One region of the Nonomuraea sp. NPDC003214 genome, then DNA from elsewhere that is predicted to be linked to it. Evidence: riboswitches for the same ligand, from Rfam matches in the RefSeq annotation. Region 1 holds a riboswitch; each other region holds the start of a gene.
The links. Region 1 has a riboswitch for cyclic di-AMP ahead of ACWDXC_RS28330 (C40 family peptidase). Riboswitches for the same ligand answer to the same signal wherever they lie in the genome.

Region 1 (7,388 bases):
CAGTGCCGATGTAGTTGTGGTTGAGCATCCTGGCCTCTTCTTGGGCCAGGACGACAACACGCCTTGCTCGGTCGGTGAACCTCTCGAACATCTCGTCGCTCCTCACAGAGCGGTCAGTCAGGCCGGTAAATCCGGTCCCGTCATCCCGCATGCTAGCCCTGGCTCGGCGAACCGTGCCCACTGCCGCTGACGCGCTCTATAGCAGACACGTTCCCCGAGAGCAGGGCGTTCACCCTCCATCCAACTACTGTTCGGGGGTCACGTGTTCCCGATACGCCACCAGCGAACGAGGTTTAGGGCGCCCGGGTGAAGTGGCTCGAAATTCGCCGGGAGCGGCGCGACCGGAACGGCACGGATCGGCTGCGGACGCGGGGGCGAGCCAGGGGCGGCCGCGCCCGATCGCGGTGGACGCCGCGTCCTGTCTTCCATCGTATGTCCTGCTCCAATGCCAGGCCAAGCGTGACCGGAACAGGGGGCTCAATGCCGCCCGAACGCGACCGGAACAGGAGGCGCAATGCCGGCCCGAGCGCGACCGGAACGGGGACGCAATGCCAGGCGGGGCATGACCGGAACGGGGCATCTGGTCAGCCGCGTTACCGATCAGTACGGGCGCGGAGCCGGGACATAACCGGCGCCACGCCCGCGTAAATGGACCCAAACGCCCACTTAAGGGGCGGATCAGAAGATCAACAAATCCCGATGTCCACCATTTGAGATAATGGCAGAAATGATCATGCGCTTATGGCGGCCGCCGGGGTCCTAGGCGAACGGCATAAGCGCATGGTCAGGAGATCGGCTCCTTAGTGAGCCGCTTCGTACTTCTCGACGACGGTGGAGGCGATGCGGCCCCGCTCGCTGACCGGAAGGCCGTGGGCCTTGGCCCACTGACGGATCTCGGCGCTCTTCTCGCGGCTCATCGCCCGCTGCCCGCCACGCCCGCGACGGCGCGTGGATACGGCGCCCGCCCGGCGGGCGTGCTGCACGAAAGGCGTCAGAGCGTCCCTCAGCTTCTTGGCGTTAAGGTCGCTGAGGTCAATCTCATAGGTGGAGCCGTCAATAGCGAAGCTGACCGTCTCATTGGCCTCGCCCCCATCGAGGTCATCGATGAGAATCTCCTGGATCTGCTTGGCCATCTACGCAATCCTTTCCCGGAGCATTGTTTCATTCGCTCGCCCAAACATATACCCGGAAAGACGTTAAGACAATTCAGCGCCACGGGATTCGGCTGAGCGGCCGATCAGTTGCGGTTGTCGGCCTGATCCTGGCGGTTTGGCCGCCGGCCGGCGCCCTCGTGCCGCACCAACTTCACGACGCCAAAGATGAAGGCGCCGCCCACGACGACGGGCGGGATGAGCGCTGACAATACCTCTGTTACGGCTTCCATTCGGCCTCGCCTCCACGGCTGACGGGGTTTCAGGGGCGCTTTATACACAGGCTGCAGGGCCGGCGCGAGCCTGGCGGACCTCGTGTCACTCGAGGCGACAGCCGCCCACACACGACCATAGCGGCACAGAGATGCCCATAGCCTGGCAGGCGCCCCAACATCCGGCAACCCGGACGCCTCATAGCCTAATGCCAGTCTCTCCAGGCTCCTTACCGGATCAAGCGGAAATTTTGCGAAAAGCCATCAGCGCAGGTACGGAACCCTCAACGAAGATCTTTTACGACCAGCGTTCCGGCCAGCCTGTCATGCGGCCCGCGCTGGAGCGGCTTGTCGATCAAGATGAGCAGGCCGACGCCAAACACGAACATTCCGGCCAGCAGATTGGCCACCGGAATGCCCATCAGCATGGCAGGCGCCGGATACAGCAGGGCGCGTTTCAGCCGGACCCGCGCCGGAAGACCCTCCGGGTCCACCCGAATCCCCATGATCGCCTTGCCGAAGGTGCGCCCACCCCGGGAAAGTGCGACCCAGTCATAGACCGTATAACCCAGGCCGGCGCCCACCCACGCGAACACGCCGGGCAGCCGCCCCTCGAACGCGTCCAACACCCCGACAGTCCGGAAGACGCCCCATAGCGCAATGAACAGAATGTAATAGAAGACTCCGAACACGAGCGCTTCAATGAGGCGGGCGACGAGCCGTTCCCACCATTCCGCCGGCAGCACGCCGGTCTCGGGTGTCGCGGCCATAACCTCACCTCGTCCGTTCGGCGGCCCTCGGCGTCCCCCCATTCTGGTACGGCTCGTACACACAAAACAGAGGCCGGCGCGATGCCGGCCCCTGTTTCGCTGTTGCTGAGACTTACTTGATCTTGACCACCACGGTGTTCGCGAACTTGTCGGCGAACGTCTGCTGCAGCGGCTTGTCCCAGAGCTGGGAAGCCGCGTTCAGCAGAACGAGGACGCCGCCGAGAAGCGGGCCGAGGAGCGGGATGACGCCCAGGACGTAGCCGCCCCAGGTCCCGCCGGCCCGCTTGAGCGCGGCGTCGTTGGGCAGTCCGCCGGACGGCATCGCATGACCCACCTGGACGACCTTGATGCCCATGACCATCTTGCCGACGGTCTGGCCGCTCATCTTCGTCATGAAGAAGTCGTAGGCCACGTAGAGCGCGGCCAGGAGGAGGTACTGGATGACGCCGACGATGAGGGAGCTCGCGATACCCGTCGTGACGCCGGTGACCGAGTTGTAGCTGACGACGAAGAAGATGCCCAGGATGAGGTTGATGATGAAGTAGACGACGCCGAAGATCAGGCCGTCGACGATCCTCGCCACCAGGCGCTGCCACCACTCCGCCAGCGGCGCGGGGGCGCCGGGCGGCTGGATGCCCACCGGCTGGCCGTACTGCTGCCCGTACTGGGGCTGGCCGTAGCCCTGCTGCTGACCGTAGGCGGGCTGGCCGTACTGCTGCTGCCCGTACTGGGGCTGCTGACCGTACTGCTGCTGCCCGTAGCCCTGCTGCTGGCCGTAGTCGGGCTGACCGTACTGCTGCTGGCCGTAACCCGGCTGGGACTGGGGCTGCTGGCCGTAAGCCTGCTGCTGGCCGTAGTCCGGCTGGCCGTACTGGGGCTGCTGGCCGTAACCCGGCTGGGACTGCGGCTGCTGGGCGTAACCCTGGCCGTAGTCGGGCTGGGACTGCGGCTGCTGACCATATTGCTGCTGCTGGCCGTAGTCGGGCTGGCCGTACTGGGGCTGCTGGCCCGACGGGGGCTGCTGACCGTAACCCGGCTGGGACTGCGGCTGCTGACCGTACTGCGGCTGCTGGCCGTAGCCCTGCTGCTGCCCGTAGTCCGGCTGGCCGTACTGCGGCTGCTGACCATATTGCTGCTGCTGGCCGTAGCCCTGCTGGGGCTGCTGGCCGTACTGGGGCTGCTGGCCGTAGCCCTGCTGCTGACCGTAGGGGGGCTGCTGGCCGTAGGGGTCGTCCACGCGGTAGCCGACGACCGTCGCGTCGGGGTCGGGCTGCCCCTGGGGGCGTCCTGCGTTCTGGCCGTATTCAGGGGAGTTCTCGGGGGAATCGTCCTGTGGATACGGCGGCTGTCCTGTGCTCACCGTGTCACCTCGCTTCGAGTGCGCATGTGGCACGTGTCAGGGCACATGCCTGTCCTGCCCAACGTATCGACATAGGTATCAACAATCACCTTTCTCGGCAGTCAAGGTCCGCGTCACCCGATGTCAAGTGGAGCAGCATGCGTGTGTTGCCCAGGGTGTTCGGCTTGACGTGTTCGAGGTCGAGGAACTCCGCGACGCCCTCGTCGTACGAGGCCAGGAGTTCGGCGTACACCTCGGGTGAGACGGGCGTGCCCTGGATCGTACGGAACCCGTGCCTCGCGAAGAAGTCCACCTCGAAAGTGAGACAAAATACACGTTCCAGCCCAAGCTCCCGAGCGGTCCTGATGAGAGCCGAGACCACGCGATGGCCGATGCCGAAACCCCGGGCCGAGGGGTGCACGGCCACGGTGCGGATCTCGGCCAGATCCTCCCAGAGCACGTGCAGCGCGCCACAGCCGACGACCTCGCCGCCCCGCTCGGCCACCCAGAACTCCTGGACGTCCTCGTACAGCGTGACGGTGGCCTTCTCCAGCATCTTGCGCCCGACGCCGGCGTAGGTGTCGACCAGGAGCTTGATCGCCCTGACGTCCCTGGTCCGCGCGCGCCTGACGAGCACTTCGGTCTCGGGGACCGCTAGCTCGGCGACCTGCTCCATGGCCATCCAGAGTACAGACCCCATTACGGCTCGACCCAAACTCCCGGACCGTCACTGTGCGTGCACGCTCCGGATTGCACGATTCCTACAGTTTCACGATCGGGCGAACTTGGGGCAAAGAGGGCATAAAGTCTTTTCTGTACGGCTCGCCACGAGATCACCTTGTGACCCGTCGGTTGTGAAACCTCTACAGACTCGGCAGTTCCGGTTGAGCAGGAACCAGGAGTGCATTAGTGTCCAGCGACGATGTCACCCGCGCACACCGCGCGGTCGACACGCCCAATCCCCGCGAGGGGAGCCGGGGACCCGCCGGCGGCGTCAACCCGCTGCCAGGGGTGAATCCGAGCCACGCTCGGTAGGGCTGCTCCGGCCCGAACCCGTCAGCTAACCCGGTAGGCGTCAACGGAAGGAGCTTGGTTGGACAGGCGCTCTGGCAAGAAGCGATTCGGTGTCGTCGGCTTGGCCGCCGTGGCCGCACTGGTCCTCGCTCTGCCCTTGGGCTCACCAGCCTCCGCCGACCCCAAGCCTTCGCTCAAGGAGCTCTCCGAGCAGGTCGAGGAGATGCACCTGGAGATCGAGACGCTGGCCGAGCAGTACAACGGCCAGCGGGAGAAGCTCAAGACGGCCCAGAAGGCCGCCGACAACGCCAAGAAGACGCTCGCCGCCAGCGAGGCCGAGCTGGCCGACAAGCGCTCCAAGGCGATCCTGCTCGCGCAGACCACCTACATCAACGGCGGCCTGTCGGGCACCCTGGCGTTCGTCAACTCCGACGACCCCGAGGGCTACCTCGACCTGGCGGCCACCAACTACGCGATCCAGCAGCAGCAGGGCGAGGAGATCCTCCAGCTCACCAAGGCGATGCAGGCGGCCGAGCGGGCCCGCGCCGGCGCCAAGGCCCGCATCACCGAGGTTTCGAAGATCGTCAAGGACCTCGACGCCAAGCGCGACCGGATCGTCAAGCTGGTCGGCAAGGTCGAGAGCAGCCTGTTCAGGCGCGCGCTCGGCGAGGCCGGCCGGCCGGGCACCCCGGCGGTCAAGGTCAACCTGCCGATCCCGGGCTCGGGCAAGGCCGCCCAGGCCGCCAAGTGGGCGCTCACCCAGCAGCTCAAGCCGTACATCTGGGGCGCCGAAGGGCCGCGCGGCTACGACTGCTCCGGTCTGGTGATGGCCGCCTACCAGCAGGTGGGCATCTCGCTGCCGCACTACACCGGTGACCAGTGGACCGCCGGCCGGCACATCTCCAAGGAGGAGCTGCGCGCGGGCGACCTGGTGTTCTTCTACAACGACCTGCACCACGTGGGCATCTACCTGGGCGGCGGCATGATGGTGCACGCGCCGCGCACCGGCGACGTGGTGCGGATCGCGTCCATCGCCCGGCGCCCCTTCGCCGGAGCCGTCCGCATCGCCGACTAGCCGGCGCCAGAGCCCGGCTATCGGCCCTAGATGAGCTGCCTGCGGGCAGCCCAGGCCACCGCCTCGATCGCGGTGGCCACGCCTATGCGGTCGCAGATGCCGCGCAGTCTTCGCCGCACGGTGCGACCGCTGATGTCAAGGCGCCGGCCGACCCGGTCCACGGTGACGCCCTTGGCCAGTTCGGCCAGCAACGCCAGATCGGCACGGCTCAGCTCAACGCCTTCTGTGAGCACATCCATCGGGAGCCCTCCCCCCCACCAGCACCACCCGGAGACGTCTACGGCCCGACCGGAGCGGCACATCCTCGCAGACGGTAAACGCATCCAGGAAAGGTCGTCAAGCACGAAATTCGCCGCACTTGACCTCCTCCGTTGACATGATCCGTTGTATGTGAAGTACTCGCCATATGTCGGCACTTATCGGAGCATGATGATCGATCACAGCGATCCTGACTACGCTCCTTTGACGCCAACGGACATGCTCGGGTTCGATCCATCCGACCCCGGCTTCCTGCGCGACCCGTACACCCGTTACCGCGAGCTGCGCGAGAGCGACGCGCTGCTGCGGACCCGCGGCGGACTCCTCGTCGCCACCACGCACGAGCTCTGCTCCGCGGTGCTGCGTGACGCCCGGTTCGGCCACGGCGCCCCGCCCGACGGCGAGCCGCCCCGCTCGTTCCTGATGATGAACCCGCCGGACCACACCCGGCTGCGCGGCCTGGTCAGCCGGGCCTTCACCCCGGGCATGATCAGGCGGCTGCGCCCGCGGATCGAGGCCATCACCGCCGGGCTTCTCGACGCGCTGCCCGACGAGGCCGACCTGATGAGCGCGTTCGCCTACCCGCTGCCCGTCATGGTGATCAGCGAGATGCTCGGCGTGCCGCCCGAGGACCACGAGCGCTTCCGCGGCTGGAGCGAGACGCTGGCCAGGAGCCTCGACCCGATCGTGCCACCGGACCTGATCTCCCGGACCGAGCACGACCGGGAGGAGTTCCGCGAGTACTTCCGCCGCCTCATCGCGCTGCGGCGCGAGCGGCCCGGCGACGACCTGCTCAGCGCGCTCGCCCAGGTCGAGGAGCTGACCGAGCAGGAACTGCTCGGCACCTGCGTGCTGCTGCTCGTGGCCGGGCACGAGACGACCGTCAACCTCATCGGCAACGGCGTGCTCAACCTGGTCAGGCACGGCGTGCTCGGGCGCGCCGCCGACGCGCCCCAGCAGGTGGTCGAGGAGGTGCTCAGGTACGACCCGCCCGTGCAGCTCACCATGCGCGTGGCGCTGGAGGACGTGGAGCTGGCCGGGACCGCCGTGCCCGCCGGCAGCGCGGTGCTGGCACTGGTCGGGGCCGCCAACCGCGACCCCGCCGCGTTCGCCGACCCGGACCGCTTCGACGTGGAGCGGACGCCGGGCCGGCATCTGGCGTTCGGGCTGGGCATCCACTTCTGCCTCGGGGCGCCGCTGGCCAGACTGGAGGGCGAGATCGCGCTGCGCGCCCTGGCTCAGGCGGCGCCGAAGCTGGAGCTGGCCGACCCCGCGCCGCCGTACAAGGGAAACCTGGTGCTGCGCGGGCTCGCCACCCTGCCGGTGCGGCTCAACGGGAGGGCTTGACCAGCGGGAAGAGGATCGTCTCGCGGATGTTCTTGCCGGTGAAGGCCATGATCATCCGGTCGATTCCGGCGCCCATGCCGCCCGTCGGCGGCATGGCGTACTCCAGCGCCTGGAGGAAGTCCTCGTCGAGCTGCATGGCCTCCGGGTCGCCGCCGGCCGCCAGCAGCGACTGCTCGACCAGGCGGCGGCGCTGCTCGATCGGGTCGACCAGCTCCGAGTAGG
Region 2 (7,388 bases), on a different contig from region 1:
CCGCAGGCGTACTACAACGCGCGTGAGGGAGTGCGCCGGCTCACCACCGAGACCGGGGCGGGGCAGTGGGGCAGCGCGCTGGCGTTCGCGTGCGCCCAGTTCGGGGTGGAGTGCGAGGTCTGGATGGTACGGGCCTCCTACGACCAGAAGCCCTACCGGCGCTCCCTCATGGGGGTGTACGGCGCGACGGTGCACGCGAGCCCGTCACCGGTGACGATGTCCGGCAGCAAGGTGCTGGCCGACCACCCGGACTCGCCGGGGAGCCTGGGCATCGCGATCAGCGAGGCGGTCGAGGCGGCGGCCGGGGCGGCCGACACCCGGTACGCGCTCGGGTCGGTGCTCAACCACGTGCTGATGCACCAGACGGTGATCGGCGAGGAGGCGCTGGCGCAGCTCGACGAGCGGCCCGACCTGGTCATCGGCTGCACCGGCGGCGGGTCGAACTTCGCCGGGCTGGCCTTCCCGTTCCTGCGCGGCAAGCTCGCCGGGGAGGGCGGGCCGGTGCTGCGGGCCGTCGAGCCGGCCGCCTGCCCGTCGTTCACGCGCGGCCGTTACGCCTACGACTTCGGCGACACGGCCGGGCTGACGCCGCTGCTCAAGATGCACACGCTCGGCCACGGGTTCGTGCCCGACCCGATCCACGCCGGCGGGCTGCGCTATCACGGGATGTCGCCGCTGCTGTCGCACCTGTACGAGCTCGGGCTGTTCGAGGCGGTGACCCGGTCGCAGACCGAGTGCTTCGAGGCCGGGGTGACGTTCGCCAGGACGGAGGGCATCGTGCCCGCGCCGGAGCCGACGCACGCGCTGGCCGAGACCATCGCCGAGGCGCGGCGGTGCGCGGAGAGCGGCGAGGCGAAGGTCATCCTGACGGCGCTGTGCGGGCACGGGCACTTCGACCTCGCCGCCTACGACCGCTACCTGTCGGGCGAGATGACGGACTTCACGCTGCCGCAGGAGCGGATCGACGAGGCGCTGAGCGAGCTGCCCGGGTGAGTCAGCGCGCCGTGGGGCGCTTGCCGTGGTTGGCCTTCTTCTTCTTGCGTGCCTTGCCCTTGCGTGCGCGCTTGGCCATGTCGCATCCCTCCTGGTGATGGGCTCTCTCAATGTCTCCCGCATCGGGGCGCTGGACAAGCGTCCCGAGGACCTAACATTCCCCAACATATTCGTGTCATAATTTGGTGGAATCTGTTGGAAGGAGCGGGGGCGTGCTCGCACAGCAGCGTCAGCAGGCGATTCTCGAACGCGTCCGCAGCGCAGGCGGGGTCCGGGTGGCCGATCTCGTGCGCGAGCTCGGCGTCTCCGACATGACGATCCGCCGCGACCTGGAGGTGCTCGCCGAGCGCGGGCTGCTGGAGAAGGTGCACGGCGGCGCCACGACGCTCGGCCCCGGCTCGACCGAGGAGCCGGGGTTCACCGCCAAGTCGGCCCGCCAGCAGCAGGAGAAGGAGTCCATCGCGCGGCGCGCCGCCCAGCTCGTCCGGCCCGGCACCGCGGTCGCCCTGTCGGCCGGCACCACGACGTGGGCGCTGGCCCGTCACCTGATCGGGGTGCCGGAGCTGACCGTCATCACCAACTCGGTCCCCGTGGCCGAGGTCTTCCACCGCAATCCGCGCGCCGATCGCACGGTCGTGCTCACCGGCGGCGTCCGCACCCCCTCCGACGCGCTCGTCGGCCCGGTGGCCGTGGCCGCGATCCGGCGCCTGCACGTGGACACCCTGTTCCTGGGCGTGCACGGGATGAGCGTGCGGGCCGGGTTCACCACGCCCAACCTGCTGGAGTCCGAGACCGACCGGGAGCTGGTCAACGCCGCGCACCGGCTGGTCGTGCCCGCCGACCACACCAAGTGGAACACGGTCGGCATCAGCACGATCGCGGAGCTGCGCGAGGCCGACGTGGTCATCAGCGACCCCGGGCTGCCCCAGGAGGCACGTACGGAGCTGGCCGAACGCGCCGGCGAACTGATCATCGCGGAGGGCTCGCAGTGAAGCGCACCATCACCCATCTGGCCGACGGCCGGGAGCTGATCTACTTCGACCGGCGTGACGACGCCGACCGGAGCGCGATCGACCGGCGGCCGCTCGATCCCCGGCCGGTGGCGTCGGAGCTGCGCTACGACCCGCTGACCGAGGAGTGGATAGCGGTGGCCGGGCACCGGCAGACGCGCACGTTCCTGCCTCCGGCCGACGAGTGCCCGCTGTGCCCGTCGTCCGACACGCGGGCGTCGGAGATCCCGGCGGACGACTACGACGTGGTCGTGTTCGAGAACCGGTTCCCGTCGTTCTCCCGCAATCTCGGCAGTTACGCGGACGTGGGCGGGCTGAGCGAGGTCCGGCCGGGTGTGGGGCGGTGCGAGGTGATGTGCTTCACCTCCGAGCACTCCTCGTCGTTCTCGCAGCTCTCCGACGACCGGGTGGAGCTGGTCATGGAGGCGTGGGCCGACCGCACGGCCGAGCTGTCCTCGATCGAGGGCGTGGAGCAGGTGTTCTGCTTCGAGAACCGGGGCGAGGAGATCGGCATCACGCTCTTCCACCCGCACGGCCAGATCTACGCCTATCCGTACGTCACGCCGCGCGCCAAGCTGCAGCTCGGCGCCGCCAGGCGCTACGCGGGGCGGCGGCCGGGGCGCAACCTGTTCGCCGACGTGCTGGCGGCCGAGCGGGAGGCGGGCACCCGGGTGGTGGCCGCCAACGAGCTGTGGACGGCGTTCGTGCCCGCTGCCGCGCGGTGGCCGTTCGAGGTGCATCTCTACCCGCATCGCCGGGTGCCGGACCTGGCGGCGCTGTCGGAGGCCGAGCGGGCGGCGTTCGCCCCGCTCTACACCTCGGTGCTGCGCGCGCTGGACGGGCTCTTCGGCGTCGCGATGCCGTACATCTCGGCCTGGCACCAGGCGCCGGTCCGGCAGGACCGTGAGCTGGGCTATCTTCATCTGGAGCTGTTCAGCATCCGGCGGGCGCCGGGCAAGCTGAAGTACCTGGCGGGATCGGAGTCGGCCATGGGAGCCTTCGTCAACGACGTGCTCCCGGAAGAGGCGGCACGCATGCTTCGATCACAGGTAGATCACTAATTGATTTCCGATTGATGTCGCATTACTCGTGATCTACCACTACTATCCCTTCAAGCACGGTCATAGCACCGTGTACGCCTAATCCCGGGCGAGTTGCCCGGGAGCCGGGGACCCATCCGCACCTGGGGTGAATCCACTTCGGTGGTAGGGAAGCGACTCCCATGCCCGAACCCGTCAGCTAACCCGGCCGGCAGAGGGAGAGGAAACCCCGCACGTGGCGTCAGCGTCCCCCACGCGACTTGCCATCGGCGTCGTCACCGCGGCAGCGATGACGTTCGCCACCTGGTCAGCACCGGCCGCGGCCGAGCCCAAGCCGTCCGAGAGCCAGCTCCGCGGCGACCTGAAGCAGCTCAACAAGAAGGTCGACCAGCTCATCGAGCGCTACAACGCCAAACGCGTCGAGCTCGCCAAGGCCCGCGAGGCCGCCGAGGCGGCCAAGAAGCGGCTCGCCGCCGCCGACCAGGCGCTCGCCGCCGCCCAGCTGAAGGTGGCCGAGCTCGCCAGACTTCGTTACCAGAGCGGCACGCTGGGGCTGCCCTACTACATGGTGCCGCCCGACGGGGCCAGCGCGGCCGTGGTCGAACAGCTCACCGCCGAGCAGCAGGCCATCGTGGCCGGCGTGGCCGCCGCCCGCGACGAGCAGAAGAAGGCCGCCGACGCGGCCGCCGCCCTGGCCCGCCGGCTCAGCGCCGACACGACCGAGGTGGCCAAGCAGCGTGACGAGGCCGAGGACGTCATCGGCGACATCGAGAAGAAGCTGGAGGACCTGATCCCGTTCAGCACCGGGCGGCGCTCCGACGGCACCTGGGCCCCGCAGCTGCCGAGCGGCACTGACAACATCACCGCCCGCACCCGGGCGATGAAGGCGCAGATCGAGAAGAGCTTCAAGCTGCCGTTCAGCGTCGGCTGCTTCCGATCGGGCTCCAGCGGCGAGCATCCGCTGGGTCGGGCCTGCGACTTCATGATGAGCGCCGGCGGCTCCATGCCCACCGCGGCCAACAACGCCCTCGGCGACCGCATCGCCGAATGGACCGTGAAGAACCGGGACAAGCTCGGCGTCAAGTACGTGATCTGGAAGCAGCGGATCAACCACGGCTCCGGCTGGAACGCCATGTCCAACCGCGGCAGCATCACCGAGAACCACTACGACCACGTCCACATCTCGATGCACTGACGAGGCCGGCCGGCTCGGCGTTGACATAATATGTAGATCGGTCTAGTTTTTCGGCATGGGCAAGAAGGGGGCCGAGACTCGGCTGCGGATCCTGGAGGCGACCCAGGAGCTGGTCGAGGCGGGCGGTTATGCCAATGCCGGGCTCAACCAGGTGATCGCCGCCAGCGGGGCGCCGCGCGGGTCGCTGTACTTCCACTTCCCCGAGGGCAAGGACCAGCTGGTCGGCGAGTCGATCCGGCGGGCCGGGGCGGCGATCGGGTCGGCCTTCGACGACCTGGCCGTGGACGAGGTGCTGCGGCTGCTGGGCGATCGGCTGGAGGAGTCGGGCTGGCGCAAGGGCTGCCCGGTGGCCACCGTGGCGCTCGAGATGGCCGCCGCCAGCGACCCGCTCCAGCAGGCGTGCTCGGAGGTCTACACGTCGTGGGAGGCCGCCCTGCGTACGCGGCTCGCGGGGCGGCCGGACGCCGACGATCTCGCCGTCACGGTCCTGGCGCTGATCGAGGGGGCGCTGCTGCTGGCCAAGGCGCACCGCAGCCGGGAGCCGCTGGACCGCGTCGCCGCCGTGCTCGCCGGGCTGCTGCGCTGACCCCTGGGGCCGCCTTCCCACCACGGAGGCGGCTCTTTTTATGGCCAGAAAATATGTAGACCGATCTATTGAGGAGCTTCCTTGGACGCGATCGTCTTCGGCGCGACCGGCTTCGTCGGCCGGGCACTCGTCGCCGAGTTGCTGGGCCGCGGGCAGCGGGTGGCGGCGGCCGTGCGGACCGACACCCTCACCCCGTGGCTGGCCGAGCGGGGCGTCGCCACCGGCGGGCTGAGCGTCGTCACCGCCGACGTCACCCGCCCGCTCACCGGACTCCCCCGGGCACGCGACGTCTACAACGCCGCGGCGCGCTTCGCGTTCGGCCTCGGCGTCGAGGAGGCTCGCGCCGTGAACGTGACCGGGGCGCTCCACGTGCTCGAATGGGCCGCCACGCTCCCCCGCCTGCGACGGCTCGTGCACATCAGCGGCTACCGGGTGAGCGGCGTCCGCCCCGACTACGCCCGGCTGGGCGCGTACGAGGCGTCCAAGGCCGAGGCCGACCTCGCCGTTCATGCCAGGGCGCGCGAGCTGGGCGTCCCGCTGACCGTCGTCAACCCCAGCACGGTGATCGGCCCCGGTCAGCACCTCGGCCTGGCCTCCCTCGTCGGGGACCTGTGGAACGGGCGGCTCCCGGCGCTGCCCGGCGGCCCGGACGTCTTCCTGCCGGTCGTCACGATGGACTACTTCACGCGCTTCCTGGCGGAGATCCCCGCCGCCCCTGCGGGCGAGGACCACTGGGTGCTCGACGACGACACGCCGCCGCTGCCCGAGCTGATCGGCCTGGTCGCCCGGCACCTCGGCGCGCGCGCGCCGCGCCGGACGATCCCCGTCGGCCTGGTGCGGCGGCTGCCGCAGGCGCTCACCGGCGCCGATCCGGAGACGCTGTCGTTCCTGTCGTCGGACCGCTACCCGACGGCCTCGGCCCGCGCCCTCGCCGCCCGGGCCGGCCTGGAGATGCCGCCGGTCGCCGACGCCCTGCGCGCGTGGGCGGACGACCTGGTGGCGGCCCGCTTCGGCGCGGCGACGCCGTGGCTGCGCCCGTACGGGTTCCGGGACCGTACGTGGGTGATGGGGGACGCCCGCGACCCAGGGCACGTGCTGCTGCACGGGCTGCCGGTGAACGCCGACGTGTGGGCGCGGGTGGCCGCCCTGCTGCCGGGGCCGGTTCTCGCGCCCGATCTGCCCGGGCTGGGCCGGTCCGCGCCGTCGGACCGGCCGGTGGAGGCGTGGCTGGCCGGGCTGATGGGCAGCGTGCGGACGCGGCCGACGCTGGTGGCGCACTCGCTGGCCTGCGGGCCCGCGCTGCGGTTCGCGGTCGAGCATCCCGAGCGGGTGGGCGGGCTGGTGCTCGTGGCCCCGGCGTTCCTCCAGGCTCCGGCGTCGTGGGCGGCGCGTTCGGCCGTGGCCGCGCCCCTGCTGCGCCGCATGTCCGCCGCCCGGCTGGCCGCCACGCTGGGCGTGCCCGAAGGGCCGGAGGTGGCGAGCGCCGCGCTGGACCTGCACCGCCCGGGGGTGGCGCGGCGCGTGGTCGCGGCGCTGCGGGCGGCGTCGGCCGCACGGGACGCCACGCGGGCGCTGCTGACACGGGTGCGGGTCCCCGTCGAGATCGTGACGGGCTCGGCCGACCCGCTCACGGCCGACCCGGGGCATCCGGTGACCGAGATCGCCGGGGCCGGGCACTATCCGCAGCTCACCCACCCCGACCAGGTCGCCCGGGTGCTCAGCCGGCCGGTGGCATCCGCTCGATGAGGGACTTGGGCGCGACCTGCCGGTAGGCGTCGGCGACGATCTCGCCGATCTCCGCCCAGTCGACGTCCACGTCCAGGTAGACGCCCAGCCAGCCGCGATGGCCCACGTACGGGGGCCGGAAGAAGCGGGCCGGGTCCTCGGCCACCAGCTCCTGCTGGACGCCGGGCGGGGCCGCGCACCAGAACGCCAGGCGGTCGTCGTGGTGGTGGTCGGCGTACATGACGAACGTCTTCTTGCCCCGCACGAACCAGGTGGGCTCGCCGTGGCTGAGCCGCTCGGTCGTCTCCGGCAGCGCGAGGCACAGCCGCCGGAGCTCGTCGAGCGGGTCCGCGGTCATCCGGTGAGCCTCAGCGGGTTGATCAGGTCGGCGTAGACCAGCAGCCCGGCCATGATGATCATGACGAAGGCGAGCGCGTAGGTGAGCGGCAGCACCTTGGCGATGTCCACGTACGCGGGCTCGGGGCGGCGGCGGACCCGGGCGTAGGCCCGCTTGAGGCCCTCCCACAGGCCGCCCGCGATGTGGCCGCCGTCGAGCGGCAGCAGCGGAATCAGGTTGAACATGCCGATCGCCAGGTTGAAGCCGGCCAGCAGGTTGACGAAGATGTGGAACTTCTGGATGCCGGTCAGGTCGGAGGCGAGGATCTCGCCGCCCATCCGCCCGGCGCCGACGACGCCGACCGGGCCCTCGGGGTCGCGTTCCTCGCCGGAGAAGGCGGCGTGCCACACGCCCACCATCTTCTCCGGCAGGTTGACCAGCGACTGCGCCACCCTGCCCGTGAGCTCGGCCATGTGGCCGGCGACCGCGCCGATGCTCTGCT
Region 3 (7,388 bases), on a different contig from region 1:
TGATCGGCCACGACCGGCTCAAGGAGAACCTGGGCCTGGTCGCCAACCGCATCGCCGACTCCGAGATCCCGCGCGAGCTGCGGCTGGCCGTCCAGGAGTCGCTGCTCGGCCTGCTGTCGGAGCAGTCGTCGCTGTCGCACCCCCGGATCGGCGACCTGTGGCGCAACATCTGCGAGAACTGCGACCTCGGCGTCTCCACCCTGCTGGCGCTGGCCTCGTCCGCGCTCCCCGGCAGGCGGGCGAAGCTGCGCCGGATGCTGAGCGAGCGGGTGGTGCGGGTGACGGTCAAGCCGTTCATGGACCTGTCGACCATGATCGAGGAGCGGCTGACGCAGTGCTGCGTGCACGTGGGCACGCGGTCCGACCGTGACCAGTGCGCGCCGTTCTGCGCCGTGCAGGCGTGGCCGCAGCTCTCGGCCCAGCGGCTGTCGGCGGTGGCCGCCGAGCCGAGGGTACGGCTCCCGCTGGAGGTGATCACGTGAAGGCCGAGCCGTACGATCCGCTGAGGTTGTGCGTCTATGCCACGGTCGCGCTGCTGGCGTGGCTGTTCGGGCCGTGGGCGTTGCTGGCGTTCGCCGGGCTGGGGTTCGCGGGCTACTGGAAGGCGCGGCGGGCCGGGCTGACCCGGAGCAAGTGCCTGCTCCGGGACACCCGGCTGGTGCTGGCCTACCTGGGTCTGCTGGCGGCGCTCGCGGTGGCGGCGATCATCTTCTGGTGACGGCCGCCAGGTTCATCACGGTGACCTCGGGGCCCTTGCCCCAGTACATGATCGTGGTGGGCGAGGACGACGTTCCGCTGCCGTAGCTGGCGGACCCGTCGGGCGACACCCGGTTAACGCCGGCGATCTTGCCGGTCGCCGGGTCGTAGACCGCGACGGGCGCGACGTACTCCTTGGCCGGATCGGCGTCCCCTCTGACCGGCATGACCGAGGCGAACCGGTCGCCCAGGACCTCCCCGTGGAAGCCGAGCGACGGGAGCAGCGTGGCGTCGGAGCCGTCGAGGCCCTGCACCAGGAGCCCGCCGCCCTTGGCGTCGCCGTAGCACCACTCGGCGGCGCAGGTGAGCTTCGTGACGGAGCCGGAGGCCGGGAGCGGGGTCTTCTCGCCGGTCACCAGGTTGACCCTGCGGTCCTGGTTCTTCTGCCCGCGCTCGCCCGGCGCGTAGCCGACGGCGTACGGCCAGGAGTCCAGGTGGAGGCCGTCGGAGCCGGCGACCTTCTCGGGCTCGCCGCCGGACAGCGGCAGCCGGTGGACACCCCCGTCGCGTACGGACCAGACCAGGGCGTCCTCGGTGAGGCCGATCCGCTCCACGTTCGCCAGGTCGCCGGTGACCTCGCCGACCCGCTGGGCGGTGCCGCCCTCGCGGGGGATGATCCAGAAGTCGGCCCACTTGTCACTGTCGTTGGGCGTGGTGCCGTACCAGGCGAAGTGCCGCTCTCCCACCTCGACGTCCTGGACGAAGTAGCCCTTGACGCCTTCGGGGGCGGGCATGTCGCCCACCACCCTGGTCGTGCGGGCAGTGGTGTCGTAGATCTCCAGGCGGCCGGCCTTCTCGAAGGAGGACTCGGCGGTCAGCAGCACCTCGGTGGGGGAAATTCCGGTCACCGGGCGATATTTCCAACCATCGGGGGCCGCCGCCGGCATCGTGAACACCGCCTCCGGCCACACCTCGGCCACCGGCTTCACCTCCGCCACCCTGGGGACGGCACTGGCCACCTCCCCAGGCGACACCGTGGTCACCGCGACCGCCGGCTCCACCGAGACCCGGGGCTCCCCCCGCCACACCGCCATCGTCCCCCCGGCCACCAGCACCACCGAGGCGGCCGCCAGGGCCATGCTCACCCGCTGCCGGCGTCGCCGCGCCCGCCGCCGGGCCGCGACGGCCGCCGCCAGCCCGCCGGTCGGCGTGACGTGCCCGGCCCCGGCACGCAGGGTCCGGACCAGGTCCTCTTCGCTTCTCATCGTGCCTCCTGCAGCATTCGCTTGATCCGGAGCTTGTCCAGGGCACGCGCCGCCTGGCTGCGCACGGTGCCGCGCGAGACGCCGAGGATCGCGGCGATCTCCGCGTCGGGCAGGTCCTCGTAGTAGCGCAGCACGAGGACCACTCGCATCCTGGGCGGCAGCCGTTGCAGGTCCGCCCACAGGTCCGCGTCCTCGTAGCGGTCGAAGCGCCCCTTCTCCGGCACGACGGACACCAGTTCCTCCCGGTGCCTGCGCCGCCACGAGGTGATGTGCAGCCTGACCATGGTCGTGCGCACGTACCCCTCGGGGTCGTCCTTCTTGCGCACCCGTGACCAGGCGTCACCCAGCCTGGCCAGAGCCTCCTGGACGAGGTCCGCCGCGTCGTCCGCGTTGCCGGACAGCACGTAGCCGTACCGGAGGAGCGCGTCGCCCCGGCTCCGGACGAACTCGTCGAACTCGGTTGTGTGGTCCACGTATCCAGGGATCCTCCAGCACGCCGTACCGTTGCACGAAACGCGAAAAGCGCGCGCCCCCCGGAAGGGGACGCGCGCTTTCGAGGCGGTCTGATCAGGCGGCGTACGACGGGTAGCCGTAGCCGGCGACCTGCGAGGTGGGACGGACCCGCTCCTCGACCTTGCCGTTGCCGGTGTTGCCCTCGATCGTGGAGATCGTGCCGTCGCCGTTGTCCTTGACGACGAAGCCGACGTGGTCGATGGAGCTGATGTCCTTGCTGCCGCTCCAGGAGAAGAAGACCACGGCGCCGGGCTTGGCCTCCTGGCCCCAGCGGTCGTTGGCGGCGAACCACTTGGCGTGGGTCACGGTGTAGGCGTCCCAGCCGACCTGCGTGCGGGCGCCGGTCTGCTCGCCGACCCAGGAGACGAACATCGAGCACCAGGCGGCGTTCAGGTAGTCCTGGCGGCTGCCGCCGTCACGCTGGACGGTCTCGGCGGCGCGCTGGGAGTTGGCGTACCACTGCTGGAACTTGGTGCCACCGCCGGCGGCGTTCTCGGAGGTGCCGACCTGGGCCTTGGCGACGGCCAGGACCTGCGAGGCGGAGACGTTGACCCTGGTGTTCTGGTTCGTGGCGGCCTGCTGGGCCTGGGCGGCCTGCGGCTGGGTGTTGGCGGTGGTCGCGGTGCTGGCGTCCGCCGACACGTGGGCGCCGAAAGCGGTCGCGACGAGCGCGGCGCCGAGGACGGCCTTGGACACGTTGATCTTGGGGGTGCGGATGGGGCGCATTAAGGGTAACTCCTCGCTTCCATACCGCTTACCGGGTTAGCTGACGGGTTCGGGCGTGGAAGCTGCCCTACGGCGATGTCGGTGCCGATTCACCCCGGTGGAACACATGGGTCCCCGGTTCCGCGTGTGAGCGGATTCAGCGGTCACAGGTCGGTCCCTGTGATGGACGGTGGGTCGTGACGCCCGAGAGTCGGTCGCGTCTTACCCGCGTACAGAAATGTCCAACACACCCCTGACCTGGGTAATTCCCTCGTAACGAAATTTCCACGAAACCGGCCGCGGGCGGGGGCCCGCGGCCCGGCTACTCCGCGGGAACGTAAAGGCTGAGCGTCTCGGCGATGCACGCCGGGCGCTTCTCGCCCTCGACCTCGATGGTCATCTTGAGGTTGGACAGGTAGCCCGCCGGCGTCCCCTTGACGTCGGTCAGCTCGGCCGTGGCCCGCACCCTGGCCCCGACCGGCACCGGGCGGGGGAAGCGCACCTTGTTCAGGCCGTAGTTGACGCCCATCGCGATGCCCTCGACCCGCACCAGCTCGAACATGAACGCCGGCAGCAGCGACAGGCTCAGGTAGCCGTGCGCGATCGTGCCGCCGAACGGGCCCTCCTTGGCCCGCTCCACGTCGACGTGGATCCACTGGTGGTCGTCGGTGGCGTCGGCGAAGAGGTTGACCTGTTCCTGGGTGACGGTGCGCCACTCGGTGGGGCCGAACTTCTCGCCGACGGCAGCCTTGAGTTCCTGTACGTTCGCGAAGGTCCGCATGAGGCGGAACGCTATTGCGCCGGTGGGACCGCTGCCAAGTTCAGGACCCGGAACTTGTCCGGCTTGTCCCCCTTGGTGGCGCCCCAGTAGAAGATGGTGCTCGGTTCCGACGAGACGCCCGCCCCGTACCAGTTGCCCGGGTTGCCGAAGCTCACCATCGTGCCCGTCGCCAGGTCGTACACCGCATTGCCCGCCGCCAGGAACCGGTCCAGGATCGGGTAGCGCGCCACGCCCATGCCGATGCCGCGCGCGACCTCCCGGGGCGGCTGCGAGCCGTCGACGCGGCTGATGACCGTGCCGCGCTCCGCCCGGCCGTAACACCAGACCGGCCCGCAGCGCATGCCCTGCACGCCCGGCGGCGCCTGCACGGTGAGGCTGGAGCCGTCCTCCAGGTTCACCAGCCGGAGCTGGTTGCGGTCCAGGTCACCCGGCAGGCCGGCCACGTCGGTGGCCCAGGGCCACTGAATGAGGTGCAGGCCGTCGCTGCCGGGGACGCGCTCGGGCTCGATCCCGCCGAGCGGGTGCCGCCACACGCCGCCGTCGACCTCCGACCAGACGACGTGGTCGCCGTCCAGGCCGATCGCGTCGAGGTCGGCGTCCTGGCCCACGCGGCTGGCCACCAGCCTGGCCTCGCCGCCGGCCAGCGGGACCGTCCAGATGTCGCGGATCTGCGCGCCGTCGCCCTGCTCGCCGTACGCGAACCAGGCGACGTTCGCGCCGTCCACGGTCACGCCCTGCACGATGTACTTCTTCAGCCGGTCGTCCTTCGGCACCTCGGCGACGAGCCTGGCCTTTCCGGTACGCGCGTCGTACACCTCGAACTTGCCGGCCTTCTCGAACGACGACTCGGCGCTGAGCAGGACCTCCGTGGGGCTGATGGCGGTGATGGGGCGGTAGCGCCAGCCGTCGGAGTTCCTGGCCGGCATGGTGAACACCGCCTCCGGCCACAGCTCCGCCGCCACCGCTTCCACCGGCTCGACGGGCACCGGGGCGATCGACGCCGTGGCCGTCGCCAGCGGCTGCGGGCTCTCCTGGACGGCGGTGCCCCTGAAGACCGCCGTGCCCGTGCCCGCGACCGCCACCACGGCCGCCGCGGCCAGCAGTTGCGCCCTTCTCCTGGCGCGCCGCCGCCTGCGCAGCCGGGCGACGCCCGCCAGCAGGTCCGGCTCCGGCGCGTCCGCGGCGCCCTGCCGCAGCGCCGTGACCAGCTCGTCCTCTGTCCTCACGCCCGTCCCCTTTCGAGCATCGCCGGCCTGACCCGGAGCGTGTTGAGCCCGCGGAACGCCTGGCTTCGCACCGTTCCTCGGGAGATGCCGAGGATGTCGGCGATCTCCTGGTCGGACAGGTCCTCGTAGTAGCGCAGCACCAGCACGGCGCGTTGCCGCCGCGGCAGCGTGGCGAGCTCTCTCCAGAGCTCGCCGGTGGAGTGGACGTCGGTGTAGGAGCCCTCGGGCAGCTCGCCCGTCAGGCGCTCGCGCCGCACCTTGCGCCACCAGCTCACGTGCTGGCGGGCCATGATCGTACGGACGTACGACTCCGGATTGTCCTTGTTGCGCACACGCCGCCAGGTGTCGCTCAGCCGCAGCAGCGCCTCCTGCACCAGATCGGCGGCGTCATCGGCGTTGCCGGTGAGCACGTAGCCGTAGCGCAGGAGGGCCGGCCCGCGGGCCCGGACGAAATCCTCGAACTCCACACCACCATGACGCCCGGGGTGGGCTCGGCTGTTGCAAACTTCTTTACCCGAAATCATCGCGCACCTGTTCGAGTCCGCGCTACAGTCTTAGGTACTCGAATCGAACAAGGGTTCGGCCTGGTGAGAGGGGGTGTGTCCGGTGACGGTGCTCGCGCTCGCCCCTGCCCGGACACGCCGTAGCGCTTTCTTCCCAAATCTAAGACGGCCGCTATATCCGGCAATAGAGTCCGAGAGCGTGGACCCTGTGCGCAACCCCTACGCCCCCGGAGCCGGACAGCGTCCGCCGGAGCTCGCCGGGCGCGACCGTGAGCTGCAGCAGTTCGAGGTCGTGCTGGAGCGGGTGGCCCGCGGCCGTCCCGAGCGCAGCATGGTCGTCACCGGCCTGCGCGGCGTCGGCAAGACCGTGCTCCTCAACACCTTCAAGTCCATGGCGATGCAGCGGCTGTGGGGCACGGGCAAGATCGAGGCCCGCCCCGACCAGTCGATCCGCCGTCCCGTCGCCGCCGCCCTGCACATGGCGATCCGCGAGCTGGCCCCGCGCCACCGCGCGCCCGAGCGCATCGAGGAGTTCCTGGGCGTGCTCAAGGCGTTCGCGATGCGCGACCCGGCCGCCGCCAAGGGCACCTCGCACTGGTCGCCCGGCATCGAGGTGCCGGCCAGCCGGGGCCGGGCCGACTCCGGCGACCTGGAGATCGACCTGACCGAGCTGTTCGTCGACGCCGCCGGCGTGGCCACCGACCTGGGCGTCGGCATCGCCCTGTTCATCGACGAGATGCAGGACGTGCAGGCCGCCGACGTCTCGGCGCTCTGCGCCGCCTGCCACGAGCTGTCGCAGTCCGGCGGCCCGCTCATCGTGGTCGGGGCCGGGCTGCCGCACCTGCCGAGCGTCCTGTCGGCCAGCAAGAGCTACAGCGAGCGGCTGTTCCGCTACGCGCGCATCGACAAGCTCGACCGGGAGGCCGCCGACCTGGCGCTCATCCTGCCCGCGCGCGAGGAGCAGGTCGAGTTCACCCAGGAGGCGCTCGACGCCCTCTACGAGGCGGCCGACGGCTACCCCTACTTCGTCCAGGCCTACGGCAAGGTGGCCTGGGACCTGGCGCTGCGCAGCCCGATCACGCTCGACGACGTCAAGGTGTCGGCCCCGGAGGCGGAGGAGGAGCTGGCCGTGGGCTTCTTCGGCAGCCGCTACGAGCGCGCCACCCCCGCCGAGCGCGACTACATGCACGCCATGGCGGAGATCGGCGACGAGCCGGTGCCCACCGCCGAGGTCGCCGAGGCGCTGGGCCGCAAGCCCTCCAGCCTCTCCCCTGCCCGCGACAGCCTCATCAAGAAGGGCCTGATTTACAGTGCCGAGCGCGGCCTGATCGCGTTCACGGTGCCGCATTTCGGGAGGTTCCTGCGTGCCCAACCGGTGTGAGCACCGCCCCTAGCCCTCTATTGGGCTGTCTAGTGGGGAAGCTAGACAGCCCAATAGAGTTCAATCGAGCGCTCTATAAGGCTGTCTACCGTCAGGCCGATACGGTCGTATATTCCGGCAGAGACTCCGCACTCACCACCGCGACCCGCACCGCGGGCCGCCGCCCCGCCAGGTGCACGGCGAAGACCACGTCGTCCCGCTCGTGGTTCTGGAAGGCGAAGAAGCGCCAGCACAGCTCCCGCCAGCTGTCATAGGGCTCGGTGGTCGCCAGTTGCGCCGCGTGGGCCCGCCACGTGCCGCTCGACTTGAGCCGCGCCA
Region 4 (7,388 bases), on a different contig from region 1:
CCATCAGGTTGGCGCGCAGCGGCGAGTCCGGCATGGCGTGGAAGTCGTTGAACACCGGCTCGAACACCACCGGGTAGACGAACGACGCCCCCACGGTCAGCGCGAACGCCCCGGCGGCGGCCGGGATCCACCAGCGCCGGATCCGCCGCGCCAGCGCCACCACGGCCAGCACCATGACGGCCAGCAGGGCCGCGTTGATGCCGACGCTCTTGAGCCGGTCGCCCGTCCAGGCCGCCCAGTCCTGCGTGGACAGCCCGAAGTCGCGCAGCGCGCCCTCGAACCACATGCCGAGCGGCCACCGCACGGCCTCCTCGATCACCGTGAGCACGAGCACGCCCAGCAGCACCCGCGCCCACCACGGGCCCCGCAGCCATCCCAGCAGCCTCGCGCCGAGCGGCGTGGCCACGAGCAGCCCGGCGAACACCAGCGTGACGCCCAGCGACAGGTAGCTCGGCACGCTGGTGGCCGCGTCGAACGCCTGCGAGCGGGCGATCTCGGCGGCGCCGAAGTCACGCGCCGGGTCGGGCGTCACCTCGGGCGCCCCGGCGGGCAGCGCCGTCCACGGCGTCGTGAACGCCACCACCCCGGCGATCACCGCCCCGAGCACGGCCAGCCCGGCCCCGGCCTCCCGCCGCAGCCTCGCCTCACGCCCGCCCCCGTCGCCGGCCCCGTCCCCGGCCGCGTGCCCGTCCCCGGCCACGTCCTCGTCCCCGGTCTCGGGCGACGGCTCGGCGAGGTCCGCCCCCTTCAGGGCTCGGGAGGCGGGCGGGCCGACGTCCTGTTCGGTCGTCTCGCGCCGTTCCTGCCGGTCGTCCATGTCGCGTCCCCTCACGCCAGTCGGTCCCGGACGTACGCGCGCCACAGCCGGGTCAGCGTGCCCGCCGAGAGCCCCAGCGAGGCCAGCGCCCGGCCCACGCCGTACGTCTGGGCATCACGGTAGAGCCTCACCAGGCTCTTCTCACCCCAGCGCGCGGCGACGAGGCGACACACCAGCCAGGCTTCCTGGTACGCGCGGGCGAGCCGGCCCGCTTCGGCCCCGGGGACGAAGTCGGCCGCGTCCGGCAGATCGGACGGCGTCCGCCCGGCCCGCACCTCGGCGGCCAGCTCGGCGGCGGCCACCTCGACGGGCAGCCCGGCGTCCCGGTAGGCCACGTAGTCGGCGAAGCCCTCGTACAGCCAGACGGGCAGCCCGTCGGTCCCGGCGGCCACGTGGGTCAGCTCGTGGGCCAGCACGACGTCACGCCCGACCGGGGTGAGACGGGCGAAGTGCTCGGGCACCACGATCACGCGTCCCCGGTCGGCCACCGCCGCCAGCCCGTCGACCGACGCGACGCCCGCCAGCGCGGCGGCCTCCCGCGCCGAGGCGGGCACCAGGACCACGGCCCGGACGTCGCCGCCCAGCACTCCGCCGACCCGCCGCCCCGCGGTGTCGGCCCGGCGCGCCAGGTCCGCCAGCAGCCCGGGGGGCGCGTCCTGCCCGGCGACGAGCGACCGCTCACCGCGTACGACGTCGAGCCCGTCGCCCCAGCGCGCCCGCACGCCGGCGAGCACCCCCGCCTCGGTGGCGGCGCCTCCCGGCCCCGGGACCGCGCCGGACCCACCGGCCAGGAACGCCGCGACAACCAGCAGCACCACCGGCACGACCCGCCGACGCCCCCGCACGAGCACCCTGCCGGGCGCGCTGCCGGGCGCTCTCCCGGACGTGATACCGGACGTGCTGCCGGGCCCATTTCCAGGTCCGCTGCCGGACCCCTTGTCGGACACGCTGCCCGATCGTAGCCGCCGTTCCTGAGCGTCGGCCCGGTCCGGAGCCCGGGAAGGCCGAAGGCCCCGTCCCGGGGCGGGGACGGGGCCTTCGGCGCAGGTCACAGACCGGGACGCACCGCGCCGGCGAACGACGCCTTGCGCCAGCCGCGCAGCTTCTCGACGCGCACGCGCTGGCCCGTTCTCGGCGAGTGGACCATCTTGCCGTCGCCGACGTACATGCCCACGTGCCCGAGCCCGCGGAAGAACATCAGGTCACCCGGCTGCAGGTGCTTGTAGGAGACCTTCTTCCTGATGCGCGCGAACTGGCTGTTCGTCACGCGCGGGATCTTCACCCCGGCCTTCTTCCAGGCGTACTGGACGAGGCCCGAGCAGTCGAACGACCCGGGGCCGGTGGCGCCGTAGCGGTACGGGTCGCCGATCTGCTTCTTGGCCACGGCCACGGCCTTGCGGGCCTTGGCCTTCTGCCGAGCGACCTTGGCCACCTTCGACGACTTGACGGACTTCTCCGTCTTTGTCACCGCAGTGGTGGCGAACTCATTCGTCGTCGCCGCCTGCGCCGTCGGGGCGTGGACGACCAGACCTCCGGCCGTCACGGTGATCAGCGCTGCGCCACTCAGGGCGAGACGGGACAGACGGGGGTTGTGCGAGAGGGTAGACAGGATTGCTCCTAGGGGCTTCCACGAACGCCTACCGGGTTAGCTGACGGATTCGGGCCTGGAAGTCGCCCTACGGCGCTGAACGCGCCGATTCACCCCTGATCACCGCGTACGGGATCGCTGGGTCCCCGGCTCCGTGCCTCCTGGCTGCACGGACTCGGCAGGCCACCGCCGCGTCTTCGCGCCTCGGGGGCGCTGGCCGCGGTGACCGGCGGATGGTTCTTTCTGTCGAACATCGGGGGACCCGATGGTGACCGGCGGGCGTCCTGGCTGGAACGCCGCGACGCCAGAAGTTACGCCGAAAAGTCACGTAATGGCAAAGCCTGAGTAAGCGAGTAAAGATCAGACACGCCGGGAGTCAGGCCCTCATCCCCCGCCGGAGCAGCGGGTTTCGTTACCCAAGTGTGACCCTCCTCACACTTGGGCCGACCCCGTCTTGTCAGGGACGTACGGCGCCCACGAGACGGCGCCCGTACGACGAGAGTGTGACCACCTTCACCACGTCACCCGTCTGCGGCGCGTGCACGATCTTGCCGCCGCCCGCGTAGATGCTCACGTGCCCGAGGCCCTCGCTGAAGATCAGGTCGCCGGGCTCCAGCGCGTTGAGCGACACCTTGCGACTGGCGCCCCACGACCACTGCTGCCAGGTCGTGCGCGGCAGCGACACGCCACCGGCCCGCCAGGCGGCCTGCGTGAGCCCCGAGCAGTCGTAGCCGCCCGGCCCGGTGCCGCCGAACACGTACGGCTTGCCGACCTGCGCGTACGCGAAGCGCAGCACGGCCGCCGCGTTGCCCGAGGCGGGACCCGTGTACTTGAGGCCGGTGCTGTTGGGATTGCCCGCCTTGTACGCGCCCAGCCGGTCGAGGAGCTTCTTCTGGTCCTTGATGAGGTCCAGGATCTCCGCCCGGTCCTTCTTGACGGCGTCCCGCTCCTTGTCGGCCGCGGCCAGCGCCTCCTCGGCGCGGTCACGGTCGGTCTTCAGCCCCCGGTTGGCCCGGTCGAAGGCGGCGAGCTTCTGGGTGCGCTCCTGGGCGAGCTGCCCGCGTAACGCCATCCCGTACAGCAGATCGGCCGGATCGTCGCTGGTCATCATGCTGGGCAGGGTCGAGAAGTCGCCCCCCAGCTTGTACGTCTCGACGGCCATGTTGACGACCTCACCGCGCAGATCCGCGACGGTCGCCAGCTTGCGCTTGTACGTGTCGTTCAGCCGGCTGTAGCGCGCCTTGGCCTCTTTGTACTTCTCGGTGGCCGTGTTGTAGCGGTCCACGACCTTGTCGGCCTTGTCGTTGAGCTTGTCGAGCTTCGCTCTCGCCTGCGCGAGAGTCGGCTTGGGATCGGCCAGCACCCCTCCGACGGGGGTCATCACCAGTCCGAACACCAGACCCGCGGCCAGCGGCACCCGGCCCAACCTCACAGCGTCGCCTCCCAGGGGATCATCCTCGGGGCGAAATAGTACAGAAGTGGCGAGTAATCCTCACCTAAACGCCATATTCGTCATCTATGCGCGACCGAGCCGCCTCAGCAGCAGCGCGGACGGCACGGGCCTGGCGCCCATCCGCCTGACGGACTCGGCCACCTCGCGGTCGGAGGAGACCACGGCGATCGCCCGGCCGGGCGGCTCGGCCCGGACGAGCTGGCGGATCAGGTCGTCGGCGATCTCGCCCGGCGCGCTGAACAGCACCCGCACCCCGCGCGGCGCCACCACCTGCACCGGAGAGTTGAGCTCGGCGCCGTCGAACACCACGGTCACCTCGACGCGCGTCTGCGCGACCAGCCCGCCGAGCCCGGTCATCAGGCGGGCGCGCTGGTCGGCGAGCGTGAGCGTGCCGTAGCCGGACTTGGTCACGTTGTAGCCGTCGATGATCAAATGCACCTGCGGCAGCGCCAGAAGCTGATCGAGCAGCTGCGGGTCGTCGTCGGCCAGCGCGCGGGCGGGCACGCCGCGCACACCCGGCCGCTCACCGGTGAGCGCCGCGACCGAGTCGGCCGGCCGGCTGATCATGGTGGGCAGCGCCAGCTCCCTGCGCAGCCCCGCCGAGGCGTCCTGCAACGCGTCGAGCAGCACCCGGATGCGCGCGTCCTCGACGCTGCGGCCCTCGCGCGCGGCCCGGCGCGAGGCTTCGAGCTGCTTCTCCACATCGGCCAGGCGCTCACGCAACCGCCGCAGCTCCGACTCCCCCGCGCTGCCGGCGGCCGTGGCCGCGTGCCTGGCCTCCTCTGCGGCCTGCTCCATCTCCTCGGCCCGCCGCACCGCGCCCTTCGCGCGCTCGCGGGCCTCGTGCAGCTTGCGGCGCAGCTCGGAGTTCTCGCCGCGGGCCGCCTTCAGCTGCTCGCGCAGCCGCTCGGCCTCCTCCTTGGCCGCGCTCTTCTGCGCGGCGAGCTGCTCACGCAGCCGGGAGACGACCTCCTCGCGCTCCGACCCCTCGGCCGCGGCGGCGGACTGCTCCAGATCCGCGCGGGCCGACTCCACCATGTCGGCCCAGCCGGGCGGCCGCGTGAGATAAGCCGCGGCGGCGACCAGCACCGGATCGGCGGCGGGCGGCACGTTGCCCTCGGCCAGCGAGGCCACCAGCTCCGGCCAGCCGGAGGCCACCGACTCGGCGACCACCTCACGGAACTTCTTGTCGTTCTCCAACTGCGCGGCGATCGGCGCACTGCCCAGCCGGGCGCGCTTACGTGGGTCGAACTTGGCGATGCCGCGCAACGGCGCCGGCACCGCCACAGCGGGCATCGAACCGAGAACCTGGGCCGCGAGGTCGACCACATTGAGCCGCACCTGCTCGGGAAGCGGGCGAGACAGGCCTTCACCCGCTGAACTCATCCCACTGTCCCTTCATGACATGCCCTTTCAGACAAGGGTACGGCTGCCCGCTACCTGTCCGTAACGGCCACCCATGATGGGACAAGCGCTCGTCCAACCCTCGCGCCCCCACACGCCGCCCCCACAGGCCCAGCGCACCGCCCTCCGACCCGCACAGGCCCGACCACAGCACGCACGGAGTCGGACACGGCCCCCGCCGGGTCGGACAGACGCGGCCCGCCCGGGTCGGACACGGCCCCCTCCCCCCTCCCGGGCCGGACGCAACACCCCGGGCCCCGCACCCCTGCGCCCGGCACCCACGGACCCGGCACCGCACCTCCGGGCCTGGCACGGCACCCCCGAACCTGGCACGACCCTCGGGGACCCGACGCCCACACGCCAGCCTCGGCACGGCGCCTCAGCCCCGCCCCCAAATCCCCGCTCCCAGCCTCGCCTCCGGCCGGTACGCCTCACGGACCGGTAGCCGCCTGACTCCTCCGTCGCGACAGAACCCGGGAAAGCTGGAATCCCAGCCCAGTCAGCTCGCGTCGTAGACCAGCAGCGCGATCTGGACCCGGTTGTTCAGCGCCAGTTTGGTAAGGATGCGCGAAACATGCGCCTTGACCGTGGGCACGCTCATGTACAGCTCGCGGCCGATCTCCGCGTTGGAACTGCCCCGCCCGACCGCCAGCGCCACCTCACGCTCGCGCTCGCTGAGCCGGGCCAGCAGCCCGCGCGCCCGCTCGGCCCGTCCGGAAGCGCCGCCGTGCGACACATGGGTGATGAGCTGCCGGGTGACGGCGGGCGACAGGATCGGCTCCCCCGCGGCCACCTTCCTGATCGCGGCCACGAGCTCGACGGGCGGGATGTCCTTGAGCAGGAACCCGGCGGCACCCGCGCGCAGCGCCCGCAACACCTGCGCGTCGGCGTGGAACGTGGTCAGCACCACCACCTCCGGCGGCGCCTTGGTCGCCCGCAGCGCCTCGGTCGCGGCCAGCCCGTCGACGCCGGGCATCCGGATGTCCATCAGCACCACGTCGGGCCGGTGCTCGGCGACCAGCGGCGGCACCTGTGCCCCGTCGCCCGCCTCGCCCACGATCTCGATCCCGTCCACGCCGCCCAGGATCATCGCCAGCCCGGCCCGCACCAGCGCGTCATCATCAACGATCAGCACCCGGATCGACCCAGCCGCCGATCCGGCCGTCGGCCCACTCCTTGACTCGCTCATGGCCCCGCCTGTCGCCCCTGTCAGCCCGCTCATCGCCCCGGTCGTCACCCCGCTCTCCGCCCCGCTCATGGCCCCGGGAGGTGGTCCAGCGACCGGCCCTGGAACCCGCTGTAGGAACGATCCGGAGTTCGGTTCGGCGGTTGCTCCGAGGATCGGTCCGGATGCCGGGCGGGACGTCGGCCCGGGGACCCGGCCCGGGATCGGGTCCGTCATGCGCTCTCCTCCGGGCAAGGCCACGGCAGCCAGGCGCGCACCACGAACTCGCCGTCCGGCGTCGGCCCGTGCTCCAACCGGCCGCCTGCGAGCTCAGCCCGCTCGGCCAGCCCGATGAGCCCGGCACCGGCCCCCGGGATGCGGGCGGCATGCCGGGACCCGAGCGCGTTGTGCCTGGACCCCAGCGCGTTGCGTACCTCGGCCGACAGCCCACGCCCCGGCGCACCCGTCACCGTCACGGTGGCCGGTGCCCCGCCTGCATGCTTGCGCGCGTTGGTGAGCGCCTCCTGCACGATCCGGTAGACGTTGCGCCCCAACGCCTCGGGCAACCGCTGCCCTCCGTACGGCGCGGGCCCTTCGGCGGCCGGTCCGGCGTTCCGTGCAGGGGGCGCGCCGGCAGGCACGATGGCGGGCACGGCAACGGGCGCGTCCGTGGACACAACGGCAGGCGCGGCGGCGCGTACGTCGGAGGGCGCTTCTGCGGACACGTCGGCGGGCGGGTTCACGTGCAGGTCGAGGCGGACGTCGAGGCCGGCGCGGCGGCATTCGGCCACCAGGGCGGGCAGGTCGTCGAGGGTGGGCTGGGGGCGGTCGGGGACGGGGTCGTCGGCGGGCGCGCCGGAGTGGCGCAGCACCCCGATGACCTCGCGCAGGTCCTGGAGCGCCTGGTGGGCGCCCTGGCGGATGGCGCCGGCGGCGCGGGCGACCTCGGCCTCCGGCGCGC

Region 2: linked by a shared signal. The riboswitch ahead of ACWDXC_RS38045 (coiled-coil domain-containing protein) and the one ahead of ACWDXC_RS28330 (C40 family peptidase) in region 1 are both predicted to bind cyclic di-AMP.
Region 3: linked by a shared signal. The riboswitch ahead of ACWDXC_RS26210 (CHAP domain-containing protein) and the one ahead of ACWDXC_RS28330 (C40 family peptidase) in region 1 are both predicted to bind cyclic di-AMP.
Region 4: linked by a shared signal. The riboswitch ahead of ACWDXC_RS24425 (C40 family peptidase) and the one ahead of ACWDXC_RS28330 (C40 family peptidase) in region 1 are both predicted to bind cyclic di-AMP.

What each region holds. Positions count from the first base shown of each region.
Region 1 covers NZ_JBSFSX010000009.1:85,043-92,430, reverse strand. The annotation lists gene ACWDXC_RS28355 (ATP-dependent Clp protease ATP-binding subunit) at 1-91, opposite strand, end outside; gene ACWDXC_RS28350 (histone-like nucleoid-structuring protein Lsr2) at 801-1,133, opposite strand; gene ACWDXC_RS28345 (RDD family protein) at 1,648-2,133, opposite strand; gene ACWDXC_RS28340 (RDD family protein) at 2,246-3,493, opposite strand; gene ACWDXC_RS28335 (amino-acid N-acetyltransferase) at 3,579-4,148, opposite strand; cyclic di-AMP (ydaO/yuaA leader) riboswitch at 4,415-4,562, shown strand; gene ACWDXC_RS28330 (C40 family peptidase) at 4,566-5,561, shown strand; gene ACWDXC_RS28325 (LuxR C-terminal-related transcriptional regulator) at 5,588-5,800, opposite strand; gene ACWDXC_RS28320 (cytochrome P450) at 6,039-7,166, shown strand; gene lysX (bifunctional lysylphosphatidylglycerol synthetase/lysine--tRNA ligase LysX) at 7,150-7,388, opposite strand, start outside.
Region 2 covers NZ_JBSFSX010000016.1:127,774-135,161, reverse strand. The annotation lists gene ACWDXC_RS38065 (TrpB-like pyridoxal phosphate-dependent enzyme) at 1-993, shown strand, start outside; gene ACWDXC_RS38060 (50S ribosomal protein bL37) at 995-1,072, opposite strand; gene ACWDXC_RS38055 (DeoR/GlpR family DNA-binding transcription regulator) at 1,206-1,985, shown strand; gene galT (galactose-1-phosphate uridylyltransferase) at 1,982-3,064, shown strand; cyclic di-AMP (ydaO/yuaA leader) riboswitch at 3,130-3,271, shown strand; gene ACWDXC_RS38045 (coiled-coil domain-containing protein) at 3,279-4,238, shown strand; gene ACWDXC_RS38040 (TetR/AcrR family transcriptional regulator) at 4,294-4,824, shown strand; gene ACWDXC_RS38035 (alpha/beta fold hydrolase) at 4,906-6,570, shown strand; gene ACWDXC_RS38030 (MmcQ/YjbR family DNA-binding protein) at 6,542-6,907, opposite strand; gene ACWDXC_RS38025 (M50 family metallopeptidase) at 6,904-7,388, opposite strand, start outside.
Region 3 covers NZ_JBSFSX010000008.1:264,886-272,273, forward strand. The annotation lists gene ACWDXC_RS26190 (radical SAM protein) at 1-482, shown strand, start outside; gene ACWDXC_RS26195 (hypothetical protein) at 479-718, shown strand; gene ACWDXC_RS26200 (hypothetical protein) at 705-1,961, opposite strand; gene ACWDXC_RS26205 (SigE family RNA polymerase sigma factor) at 1,958-2,434, opposite strand; gene ACWDXC_RS26210 (CHAP domain-containing protein) at 2,529-3,200, opposite strand; cyclic di-AMP (ydaO/yuaA leader) riboswitch at 3,211-3,352, opposite strand; gene ACWDXC_RS26215 (MaoC family dehydratase) at 3,502-3,960, opposite strand; gene ACWDXC_RS26220 (hypothetical protein) at 3,972-5,186, opposite strand; gene ACWDXC_RS26225 (SigE family RNA polymerase sigma factor) at 5,183-5,653, opposite strand; gene ACWDXC_RS26230 (ATP-binding protein) at 5,889-7,070, shown strand; gene ACWDXC_RS26235 (MauE/DoxX family redox-associated membrane protein) at 7,162-7,388, opposite strand, start outside.
Region 4 covers NZ_JBSFSX010000007.1:511,428-518,815, forward strand. The annotation lists gene ACWDXC_RS24415 (M48 family metallopeptidase) at 1-817, opposite strand, end outside; gene ACWDXC_RS24420 (hypothetical protein) at 829-1,662, opposite strand; gene ACWDXC_RS24425 (C40 family peptidase) at 1,866-2,360, opposite strand; cyclic di-AMP (ydaO/yuaA leader) riboswitch at 2,437-2,596, opposite strand; gene ACWDXC_RS24430 (NlpC/P60 family protein) at 2,863-3,837, opposite strand; gene ACWDXC_RS24435 (NYN domain-containing protein) at 3,922-5,154, opposite strand; gene ACWDXC_RS24440 (response regulator) at 5,762-6,451, opposite strand; gene ACWDXC_RS24445 (ATP-binding protein) at 6,661-7,388, opposite strand, start outside.